DNA from 3 places in the Enterobacter sp. RHBSTW-00175 genome. Region 3 is predicted to be linked to each of the others. Evidence: predicted binding sites of a transcription regulator. Region 3 holds the regulator's gene; each other region holds the start of a gene.
What was found. The regulator LexA, encoded in region 3, represses DNA repair genes until DNA is damaged. The targets are predictions, from matches to a motif close to TNCTGTATGTACATACAGNA.

Region 1: HV107_RS19930 (DinI-like family protein) is a predicted target of LexA. The motif match lies at 1,348-1,367, and genes of this name have one in related genera.
Region 2: sbmC (DNA gyrase inhibitor SbmC) is a predicted target of LexA. The motif match lies at 1,752-1,771, and genes of this name have one in related genera.

Annotation. Positions count from the first base shown of each region.
Region 1 covers NZ_CP055930.1:4,169,470-4,172,745, reverse strand. Annotated here, with positions in the region: gene HV107_RS19950 (DUF968 domain-containing protein) at 1-121, opposite strand, end outside; gene HV107_RS19945 (RusA family crossover junction endodeoxyribonuclease) at 121-489, opposite strand; gene HV107_RS19940 (hypothetical protein) at 474-680, opposite strand; gene HV107_RS19935 (hypothetical protein) at 811-1,056, opposite strand; gene HV107_RS19930 (DinI-like family protein) at 1,096-1,329, opposite strand; gene HV107_RS19925 (helix-turn-helix transcriptional regulator) at 1,538-1,873, shown strand; gene arsH (arsenical resistance protein ArsH) at 1,863-2,576, shown strand; partial or broken gene HV107_RS19915 (sigma factor) at 2,585-2,923, shown strand; partial or broken gene HV107_RS19910 (ArsA-related P-loop ATPase) at 2,923-3,276, shown strand, end outside.
Region 2 covers NZ_CP055930.1:122,673-125,948, reverse strand. Annotated here, with positions in the region: gene HV107_RS00630 (acyltransferase family protein) at 1-337, shown strand, start outside; gene dacD (serine-type D-Ala-D-Ala carboxypeptidase DacD) at 489-1,655, shown strand; gene sbmC (DNA gyrase inhibitor SbmC) at 1,787-2,260, shown strand; gene HV107_RS00615 (FUSC family protein) at 2,353-3,276, shown strand, end outside.
Region 3 covers NZ_CP055930.1:2,436,132-2,439,407, reverse strand. Annotated here, with positions in the region: gene dinF (MATE family efflux transporter DinF) at 1-1,199, opposite strand, end outside; gene lexA (transcriptional repressor LexA) at 1,263-1,871, opposite strand; gene HV107_RS11505 (diacylglycerol kinase) at 1,980-2,348, opposite strand; gene plsB (glycerol-3-phosphate 1-O-acyltransferase PlsB) at 2,502-3,276, shown strand, end outside.

The DNA.
Region 1 (3,276 bases), 1.7 Mb from region 3:
TCTCTGGTTGCCGCTCAATCAGCACCCTACCGCCGCCAAATAAACTCATAAGTTCGCTGCCGGGCTTCAACAGCACAACACCAAGCTCTCTGACGATTACAGGTTGAAGGAGCGCGCGCATCAGTCGATATTCCTGATAATGATCTGACCGATTTCACCCCATAGCTTCGTAATCCGAGCATCCCATATATGAGCGTCATCTTCATAAATGGCATCGGAGAGTGCTTTAACCAGGTTATCGAAGTCAGGTTTACTCTGGTGTGGCTTACCATCAAACTGCTGGCGCTTCTTCTTACTCCAGCTTTTTGGCATTGGAATGATGAAGGTGATGTGTGAATTGGATTCGGGCATAGTGACACCCAGGAGCCGGACATGGTCGCAGTAAGCCCAGTAACGCATTACTTCTGGGCGCTTCTTCCACTTGTCTGCACGCGTCATACGCGGCTTACCCACAGGGATTATGTTGTAGACTGTCACACTCGCCCCCATGCCCGGGAACGCAAGCTTTGCTGTGTCTTAGGTGAGGATTCTTGCTGCGGCAGAAGAGCGCTAACTATCCAAAGCCGAGGGTCAATATCGAGGCTCTTTTCAACGGGAACGCCTTTGGATTTATAGCGTTCCACCAGCTCACTGGCTTCTTCCGTTGTAAGCCCGGTGTGAGTGAACCAGCTTTTCTTCATGCCACCTCCTGCAGGAGTGGCATCAAAAGAAAACCGCTGGCCCTTTGAGGGGTCAGTAAAGATTTATTCTTGTTTGGTTTTTGCGCCATGGTATCTCTCCAGTGGCGCAGCAGGTATAGGGTGTTCAGGCCTATGACGGGAGTGTAACAGAATTCTTGGAAACGCGATAACCAGCCCGCTCAAGCATCTGCGTAAAGAGTGTCGGTGTTCCTACCACCTCATCTTCCTGCAACGGCATAAATGAAACCTCATCACCACGTCTGTACATAATCGCGCGCCCACTGTCTGGAAATGATTGCAGTCGTGCAACGATTACACCATCGTGACACCTGATTACTGCATAGCCCTTTTTCGGTAATTCTTCTTTTTGTTTCACCAATCCCCCCTCCACACTGGAAAGTTATTGAATACTGTATCAATAAAACCAGTCGTCTACGCTTTCCCAGGTCTGCTGGAGGATTTCCTCAACTTTCTTCTTAACTTCCTTTTCACCACCGGAAACACTTAACCCATCCGAACCTGCCCGTCGTATAACCAGGCTGCAATCTTCGAACTGATTCTGGAGTCGTTTTAATAGTACTTTTTCCAGCGCCGGGACTGCGCCCTTTGGAAGTTCTTTAGTACGATCAATGGTTAACTCAACTTTCATAAATGCCTCCGCCGCTTTAACTGTATATTTATACAGTACACCTATGTGTAAATTAGATCAACGACTTAACAGCACGAAATGCTATAGGCAGACGTAAGTGGAAGGAAGGCGATATCCTCTTCGGATTCTCGCAACTACAGAAGATAGTATTGAAGCAAGACAATATTTCCATTATTCTGGAAATATAGAATTAATTCTAAGGAGACGTATGGAACTGAACTTTGCGGCAACTGTGCTGAAAGAGCTTGGACATGCGACAAGGCTCGGGATATACAAAAAATTGATCAAAGCTGGTCCCCAGGGGATGGCAGTAGGGGAACTACAAAAGCAACTTGAGATCCCTGCATCCACATTGAGTCACCATCTATCTTCCTTGATATCAGTATCACTGGTTCGTCAGGAGCGACAGGGAAGAATACTGTATTGCCACGCCTGCTATGAAAATCTTGGAGCACTGATTTCCTTTTTGACAGAAGAGTGCTGTGCAGAGTCAGTCGAACAGCAATGTATTAATAGTGATTTCGGAGAACAAAATGCCCAATGAATTAAAAAATGTTGAAGAAAAACTGTTCGACACCTCAATCACAGAGGCAAGATTCGGTGTTCCTACAGTCCCTCATCCGCCGCGAATCATCATGCTATACGGCTCTGTACGTGAACGCTCTTACAGCCGACTGGCAACGGAAGAAGCAGCAAGATTGCTTACTGCCATGGGCGCAGAGGTGCGGATCTTCAATCCCTCAGGCTTGCCTCTTCCTGACGATGCACCAGATTCTCATCCCAAAGTCATGGAGTTGCGTGAGCTGGTTCGTTGGTCCGAAGGGATGGTGTGGTGTTCTCCTGAACGCCATGGTGCGATGACCGGCATCATGAAGGCCCAGATTGATTGGATACCACTTTCAGAAGGCGCTGTTCGCCCTTCGCAGGGTAAAACACTGGCCGTTATGCAAGTCTGCGGTGGCTCTCAGTCTTTCAATGCCGTAAACCAGATGCGCATTCTTGGCCGCTGGATGCGGATGATCACCATCCCGAATCAGTCCTCTGTGGCAAAAGCCTGGCAGGAGTTTGATGAAGATGGACGAATGAAACCATCGTCTTATTACGACCGCATCGTGGATGTAATGGAAGAACTGGTGAAATTTACTCTGCTGACCCGAGGTAACTCAGCCTATCTCGTTGATCGCTACAGCGAACGAAAAGAGTCGGCAGAAGAACTTTCCCGGCGAGTTAATCAGAGCAAAATTTGAGGGCTGGTATGAGTGATGTAACGGCATTCAACAACTGCATGAGCGTGTTCTGGCGGCAACATGAAGCCGAACTCTCTCGCTTTCTGACATCGAAGACAGGTGATAGCGAAAAAACAGCAGACCTTCTGCAAGAGCTATTCCTGCGTGCCCGCGCTCATTCAGACAGTTTCTGCGAGATGGAGAATCCACGAGCCTGGCTGTATCGGGCGGCGAGGAATCTGCTGATTGATGATTACCGCACCACCAGGGAGTTTGTTGAGCTGGAAGAAGATGCCCCATTAACAGACGCATCCCCTGATGCAATTTCAACGCTGGATATTTGCCTGCCTGAAACATTACAGGCTTTACAGCACCGACCGGTCACACGCTTCTACTGCTTGATGCGACCGGAGCCTACCATCAGGAAATGGTGCGCCAGATGAGGCAAACGCATGGCCATGTGTTGACGCCAATGATGCAATTGCAGAACCCGGAGAAGACAAAGGTGATTATCGTGACGCTTGCCGAAACGCCCCCTGTACTGGAAGCGGCAAACCTGCAGCAGGATTTGCGCCGGGCCGGAATTGAACCATGGGCATGGGTAATTAATAGTAGTCTGGCTGCTGCGAAACCGTCCTCACCGTTCCTCGTAATCCGAGCCAGTTGCGAACTGCCGCTGATAAATGACGTTACAGATCAGTTTGCAAAGCGTATTGCATTA
Region 2 (3,276 bases), 2.3 Mb from region 3:
TGATAAGTTACATTCAATGACTGACGCCAAAGTGTTTCTGATCGGACGGAAGAATCTCTCGAAAAGTAGTATTGAAATTGTCAACTCATTTAACCGCATAGTTGGTGTCGAACGATTTGCAACACAATTTAGAGATGAAGATACAGATCATATTAACAAACAATTGGCAAATGCACCTGGTGTTAAATTTATAAATATGATGAATTACATCTGTCCAAAGAAAGATAAATGTTTAGCTTTAACAGATGATAATAAACCTTTGTTTTATGATCCTCCGCATCTTACTAAATTTGGTGCAAAATATCTGGCGGAAAAGATAATGCCTCAAATCCAATAGAGGCGTATAAAAAACCAGCACTTGCTGGTTTTTTTATGATCCAAATGGCGATGACAGATGAATATTAACATTTTCTTGCAATTAAGGCAGGTAACGACATCAGAAGTCCCGTAAAAAGGTCAACGATTTTTAATGACCTGAGGATATACCGTTGAAACGCCGTCTGTTTATTGCTGTTTCTTTACTCGCTTCGAGTATCTCATCTGCGCTGGCTGCCGAACCGCTTGATTTTTCACCGCAGCCACCCGCTATCCAGGCAGGGTCCTGGGTACTGATGGATTACACTACTGGTCAAATTTTAACGGCGGGCAACGAACACCAGCAACGCAATCCGGCGAGCCTGACAAAGCTGATGACGGGATATGTTGTCGATCGCGCAATTGATAGTCACCGCATCACCCCGGACGATATCGTCACCGTGGGCCGCGATGCGTGGGCGAAAGGGAACCCGGTGTTTGATGGTTCATCCCTGATGTTCCTGAAACCTGGCGATCGGGTGTCCGTCCGTGACCTGAGCAGAGGCCTGATTGTCGATTCCGGTAACGACGCCTGTGTGGCACTGGCAGACCATGTGGCGGGCGGCCAGCCGCAGTTCGTCAACATGATGAATGACTATGTGCAAAAGCTGAATCTGCGCGATACGCACTTCGAAACGGTTCATGGCCTGGATGCGCCGGGGCAGCACAGCTCCGCCTATGACCTGGCAGTTCTGTCCCGGGCAATCATTCACGGCGAGCCTGATTTTTACCATATGTATAGCGAAAAGAGCCTGACCTGGAATGGGATCACCCAGCAGAACCGTAACGGCCTGCTGTGGGATAAAACCATGAACGTGGACGGGCTGAAAACAGGACATACATCCGGGGCAGGCTTTAACCTGATTGCCTCTGCCGTAGACGGTCAGCGTCGCTTAATTGCGGTGGTGATGGGGGCTGATAGTCCGAAAGGCCGTGAAGATCAGGCGCGTAAGTTGCTGCACTGGGGACAACAGAATTTCGATACGGTGCAGATCCTGCATAAGGGTAAAAAAGTGGGCACAGAGCATATCTGGTACGGTGATAAAGAGCAGGTAACGCTCGGCACGGATCAGGATTTCTGGCTGGCACTGCCAAAAGCGGAAGTGCCAAACATCAAAGCGAAATATGTGCTGGATAAAAAAGAGCTGGAAGCGCCGATAGCTGCGCATCAGCGAGTAGGGGAAATTCAGCTCTATGACCGGGATAAGGTTGTGGCGCACTGGCCGCTGGTAACGCTGGAAGGTATTGATAAAGGTGGCTTATTCTCACGTCTCGGCGACTATCTGCACCACAAAATCTAACCGCGTAAGTTAACCGCTTTCAGCAGACTGGCAGGGATGCGAGTCTGCTCACATAATAAACACTCCTCATTTGTTGTTCATAGAAAATCTGATTTATAGTGTATAAATATACAGTAATAAACGGAGGCAGCATGGACTACAGCATCAGGCAGCAACAGAAACGTAAAATCGCAGGCTTTCACCTGGTCGGGCCGTGGGAAAAAACGGTAAAACAGGGCTTTGAACAACTGGTCATGTGGGTTGACGGGCGTCAGATTCAGCCGCTGGAATGGGTTGCTGTTTACTACGATAACCCGGATGTAGTTCCGGCAGATAAACTGCGCTGTGACACGGCGGTAACGGTGCCGGAAGATTTTGTCATTCCCGAGAACAGCGAAGGGGTGATGATGACCGAAATTGCTGCTGGCGACTACGCTGTCGCCACTGCCAGGGTCGAGAATTTTGATTTTGCGACGCCCTGGTATCAATTCTTCAACTCTCTTTTGCAGGACCACCACTATCAGTGTGCCCCTAAACCCTGTTTTGAACGCTACCTGAACGATGGCAATGCAGACGGCTACTGGGACATTGAAATGTACGTCGCCGTTGAGCACAAAGCGGGTTAATCCTGGTAAAAGCAGGGTTTTTCAGCCGGGTGTGATCCGCCCGGCTGAAAACACAGTACAATTGTGGTTTGCCGAGCTGCTGGAGAGCGGGTGTGCGTCCCGACAAATCATTAACGCCGTTTGAAATTCGGTTGTACCAACACTATCGCGTTGTGCATGGCTGCCGCATAGCGCTGGCCTTTGTACTGACTTTTGTACTGGTACGCTTGCTGAATGTCCCGGAAGGAACGTGGCCGCTGATCACGCTGGTGGTCATCATGGGACCAATCTCGTTCTGGGGAAATGTCGTCCCACGGGCTTTTGAGCGTATCGGTGGCACTGTTTTAGGCTCTGCACTGGGGCTCATTGCCCTGAAACTGGAACTCATCTCGTTTCCGGTCATGCTGGCGTGGTGCGCCGGCGCTATGTTCCTTTGCGGCTGGCTGGCGCTTGGGAAAAAACCGTATCAGGCACTGCTAATTGGTATCACGCTTGCGGTAGTGGTGGGTGCGCCTGCAGGTGATATGACAACCGCTCTCTGGCGAAGCGGGGATGTTATTCTCGGCTCACTGCTGGCGATGCTGTTCACCGGGATTTGGCCACAGCGTGCTTTCCTTCACTGGCGTATCCAGATGGCAAACTACGTGATGGCTTTTAACCGGGTGTATCAGACCGGTTTTTCCCCTAACCTGGTTGAGCGCCCGCGCCTTGAAAAGCATCTGCAAAAAATCCTCAATGAGGTGGTAAAGATGCGGGGGCTGATTAACCCGGCCAGCAAAGAAACCCACATCCAGAAATCCGTATTCGAAGCGATTCAGACGGTCAGTCGTAATCTTGTCTGTATGCTTGAATTGCAAATCAACGCACACTGGGCTTCTCGCCCCAGCCATCTGCTGATGCTTAACGCACACACGTTAAAAGAGACGCAACAGATGACGCAACAGACGCTGTTAACCATTGCTCACGCGCTCTATGAGGGGAATCCGCAGCCTATTCTGGCAAACAGCGAACGTCTGAATGAAATTGTTGCCGAGCTG
Region 3 (3,276 bases):
GTGAGCAGCGTTAAACCAAACCCACCCACCGCGACCGCCATGCTGTTACGCATTTCCGCGCCACGCGTTGCGCCAATGAACATCCCGTCGAGTAAATAACACCAGACGCCCACAACCGGTAAGATCACCTGCCAGATGATGTAGTGGCTTGCCAGCTCACGCAGTGCAGGTAATGACGTGAGCAGCGCAACAATATACTCACCAAAGCAGGCGTAGATGAGTGCAAATGCCAGCGCCACCAGTCCAGCCTGACGACATGCAGCACGCCAGACATCATGTAATTGCCCGCTTTCGCGCGCGCCATACGCTTGCCCGGAATGGGCTTCTACCGCGTAGGCAAAGCCGTCGAGGGCATAGGCGGTAAAGGTCAGCAGCGTCATTAACACCGCGTTGACAGCAACGATTTCCGGGCCAAGCCGCGCGCCAAAGACCGTCAGAGTGCCAAAGCACAGTTGCAGCAAAAGCGAGCGCAGCATGATGTCGCGGTTAAGCGCCAGCAGCTTGCGGATATTGCCGCGCCAGGCAGCCTTCAGCAGTGCAGGTGTTATGCCCCGCATAACCAGAACACGCCAGACCATCCACAACCCGATAATCAGCGTGCCGTACTCGGCAATAGCCGTTGCCAGCGCCGCGCCCTGCACATTCATGTGCAACCCCATAACCAGCCAGAGGTCGAGCACTATGTTCAGGACGTTCCCGACAACCAGCAGGATAACGGGAGCACGGGCATACTGAACGCCCAGCAACCAGCCCAGCAGAACCAGATTCGCCAGAGATGCCGGTGCGCTTAGCCAGCGAATATCAAGGAAAAGCCGTGCCTGCTCCAGCACCGCTTCACTGCCACCTACAATGTGTAATGCCAGCTCAATCAGTGGTGTACGCAGCAGAACGATAAGTACACCCGCACCCAGCGCCAGAATTAACGGCTGTACCAGCGCACGCGCCAGACGCAGGGGATCTTTTGCGCCAAACGCCTGTGCCGTTAACCCGGTGGTGCTCATGCGTAAAAAAAGCAGCAGCATAAAGAGGAAGCTGGTTGCCGTTGCGCCAATCGCCACGCCACCCAGATACACCGGTGAATCCAGATGACCAATAACCGCCGTATCGACCAGCCCCAACAGCGGAACGGTGATATTGGAAAAAATCATCGGCAGTGCAAGACGCCACAATGCCTTATCGGAAGCAGTCAGCAGTGACATGAAAAATACCGGGAGTGGGAAATGAATCAGGCTACGGAGGCTCCGTAGCCTGTCAGGGGGAGATTACAGCCATTCTCCGTTGCGGATGACGCCAACCGCCAGACCTTCAATGGAGAAGTTATGTTCGCGAAGATCCACCACGATTGGGGAGAATTCGCTGTTTTCCGGCAGCAGTTGCACAGTATTTCCCTGTTTTTTCAGGCGCTTAACGGTAACTTCGTCATCAATACGCGCCACCACCACCTGGCCGTTGCGCACATCCTGAGTCTTATGAACCGCCAGCAGATCGCCATCGAGAATACCGATATCTTTCATGGACATGCCGCTAACGCGCAGCAGGAAATCTGCACTCGGTTTGAACATGCCAGGATCGACCTGATAGTGACCTTCAATATGCTGTTGTGCGAGCAAAGGTTCACCTGCCGCGACACGGCCAACCAGCGGAATGCCCGTCTCTTCTTCTACCAGCAGACGGATGCCGCGTGAAGCGCCAGAAACAATCTCAATCACGCCTTTACGCGCCAGCGCTTTAAGGTGTTCCTCGGCAGCATTTGGAGAACGGAAACCCAGACGCTGCGCGATTTCCGCACGCGTAGGTGGCATTCCTGTCTGGCCGATATGATCCCGGATGAGATCAAACACCTCTTGCTGCCTGGTCGTTAACGCTTTCATTCCGCCCCCTGGGTGTATATACAGTTATGCTGTGAGTATATACAGTCAAAGGTGATTTTGGAACCAAAAACTGCACAAAAAACCAGGGACTTAATTATTCCTCGAGGCTCATCGGAAATGCGACCAAAGCAGCGTGACCCAGGTGATAACCGCAGTGATAATCGCCAGCAACACGGCGGCAGACCCCATATCTTTTGCACGACCAGAGAGCTCATGGAAATCAGAGCCAATACGATCAACTACCGCCTCAATAGCGCTATTGAGAATTTCCACTATCATCACCAGAAGCACAGAACCAATAAGAAGAACGCGCGTTATGGCATCAACATCAAGGAAACAGGCAATGATTACCGCAACGATTGCGGCAACGCCTTCCTGACGAAAAGCGGCTTCATTGATCCACGCGGCACGGAAACCTTTCCATGAATAGCCGGCAGCTTTGATGATTCGGGTTAACCCAGTGGTATTATTGGCCATTAAAAGAACCTTTTATTAGAAATAGCGTCAGTAACTATAGACGCAGTGCGTTTACTGCCGCCTGAAGTATGACGGGTAACAACAGAAATTTTGCGCGCTTTCTGTTATCCTTGCGCCGCAATTGCATTATTAACCAGAGGCTTTACATCGTTTATGTCCGGCTGGCCACGAATTTACTACAAATTACTTAATTTACCATTAACCGTTCTGGTAAAAAGCAAGTCTATCCCAGCAGAACCCGCGCTGGAATTAGGGCTCGATACCTCTCGCCCTATTATGTATGTTTTGCCTTACAACTCGAAGGCAGACTTGCTCACGCTCCGCGCCCAGTGTCTGGCGCATGATTTACCCGATCCGCTTGAACCACTGGAGATCGACGGTACTCTGCTGCCGCGCTACGTGTTCATTCACGGCGGGCCGCGTGTGTTTACCTATTACACGCCAAAAGAAGAGTCCATCAAGCTGTTCCACGACTACCTCGATCTACACCGCAGCAATCCTGATTTGGATGTGCAGATGGTGCCGGTATCGGTGATGTTTGGTCGTCGCCCAGGTCGCGAAAAAGGGGAAGAAAACCCACCGCTGCGGATGCTCAACGGTATCCAGAAATTCTTCGCGGTGTCCTGGCTTGGTCGCGATAGCTTCGTGCGTTTCTCTCCTTCTGTGTCGCTGCGCCGTATGGCAGATGAACACGGTACGGATAAAATCATCGCGCAAAAACTGGCTCGCGTGGCACGTATGCACTTTGCGCGCCAGCGTCTTGCAGCCGTAGGGCCGCGCCTCCCGGCGCGTCAGGACCTGTTCAATAAATTGCTGGCGTCTAAAGCCATTGCCCGCGCCGTGGAAGACGAAGCGCGCAGCAAGAAGATTTCGCATGAGAAAGCACAGCAGAACGCCATCGCATTGATGGAAGAGATCGCCGCGAACT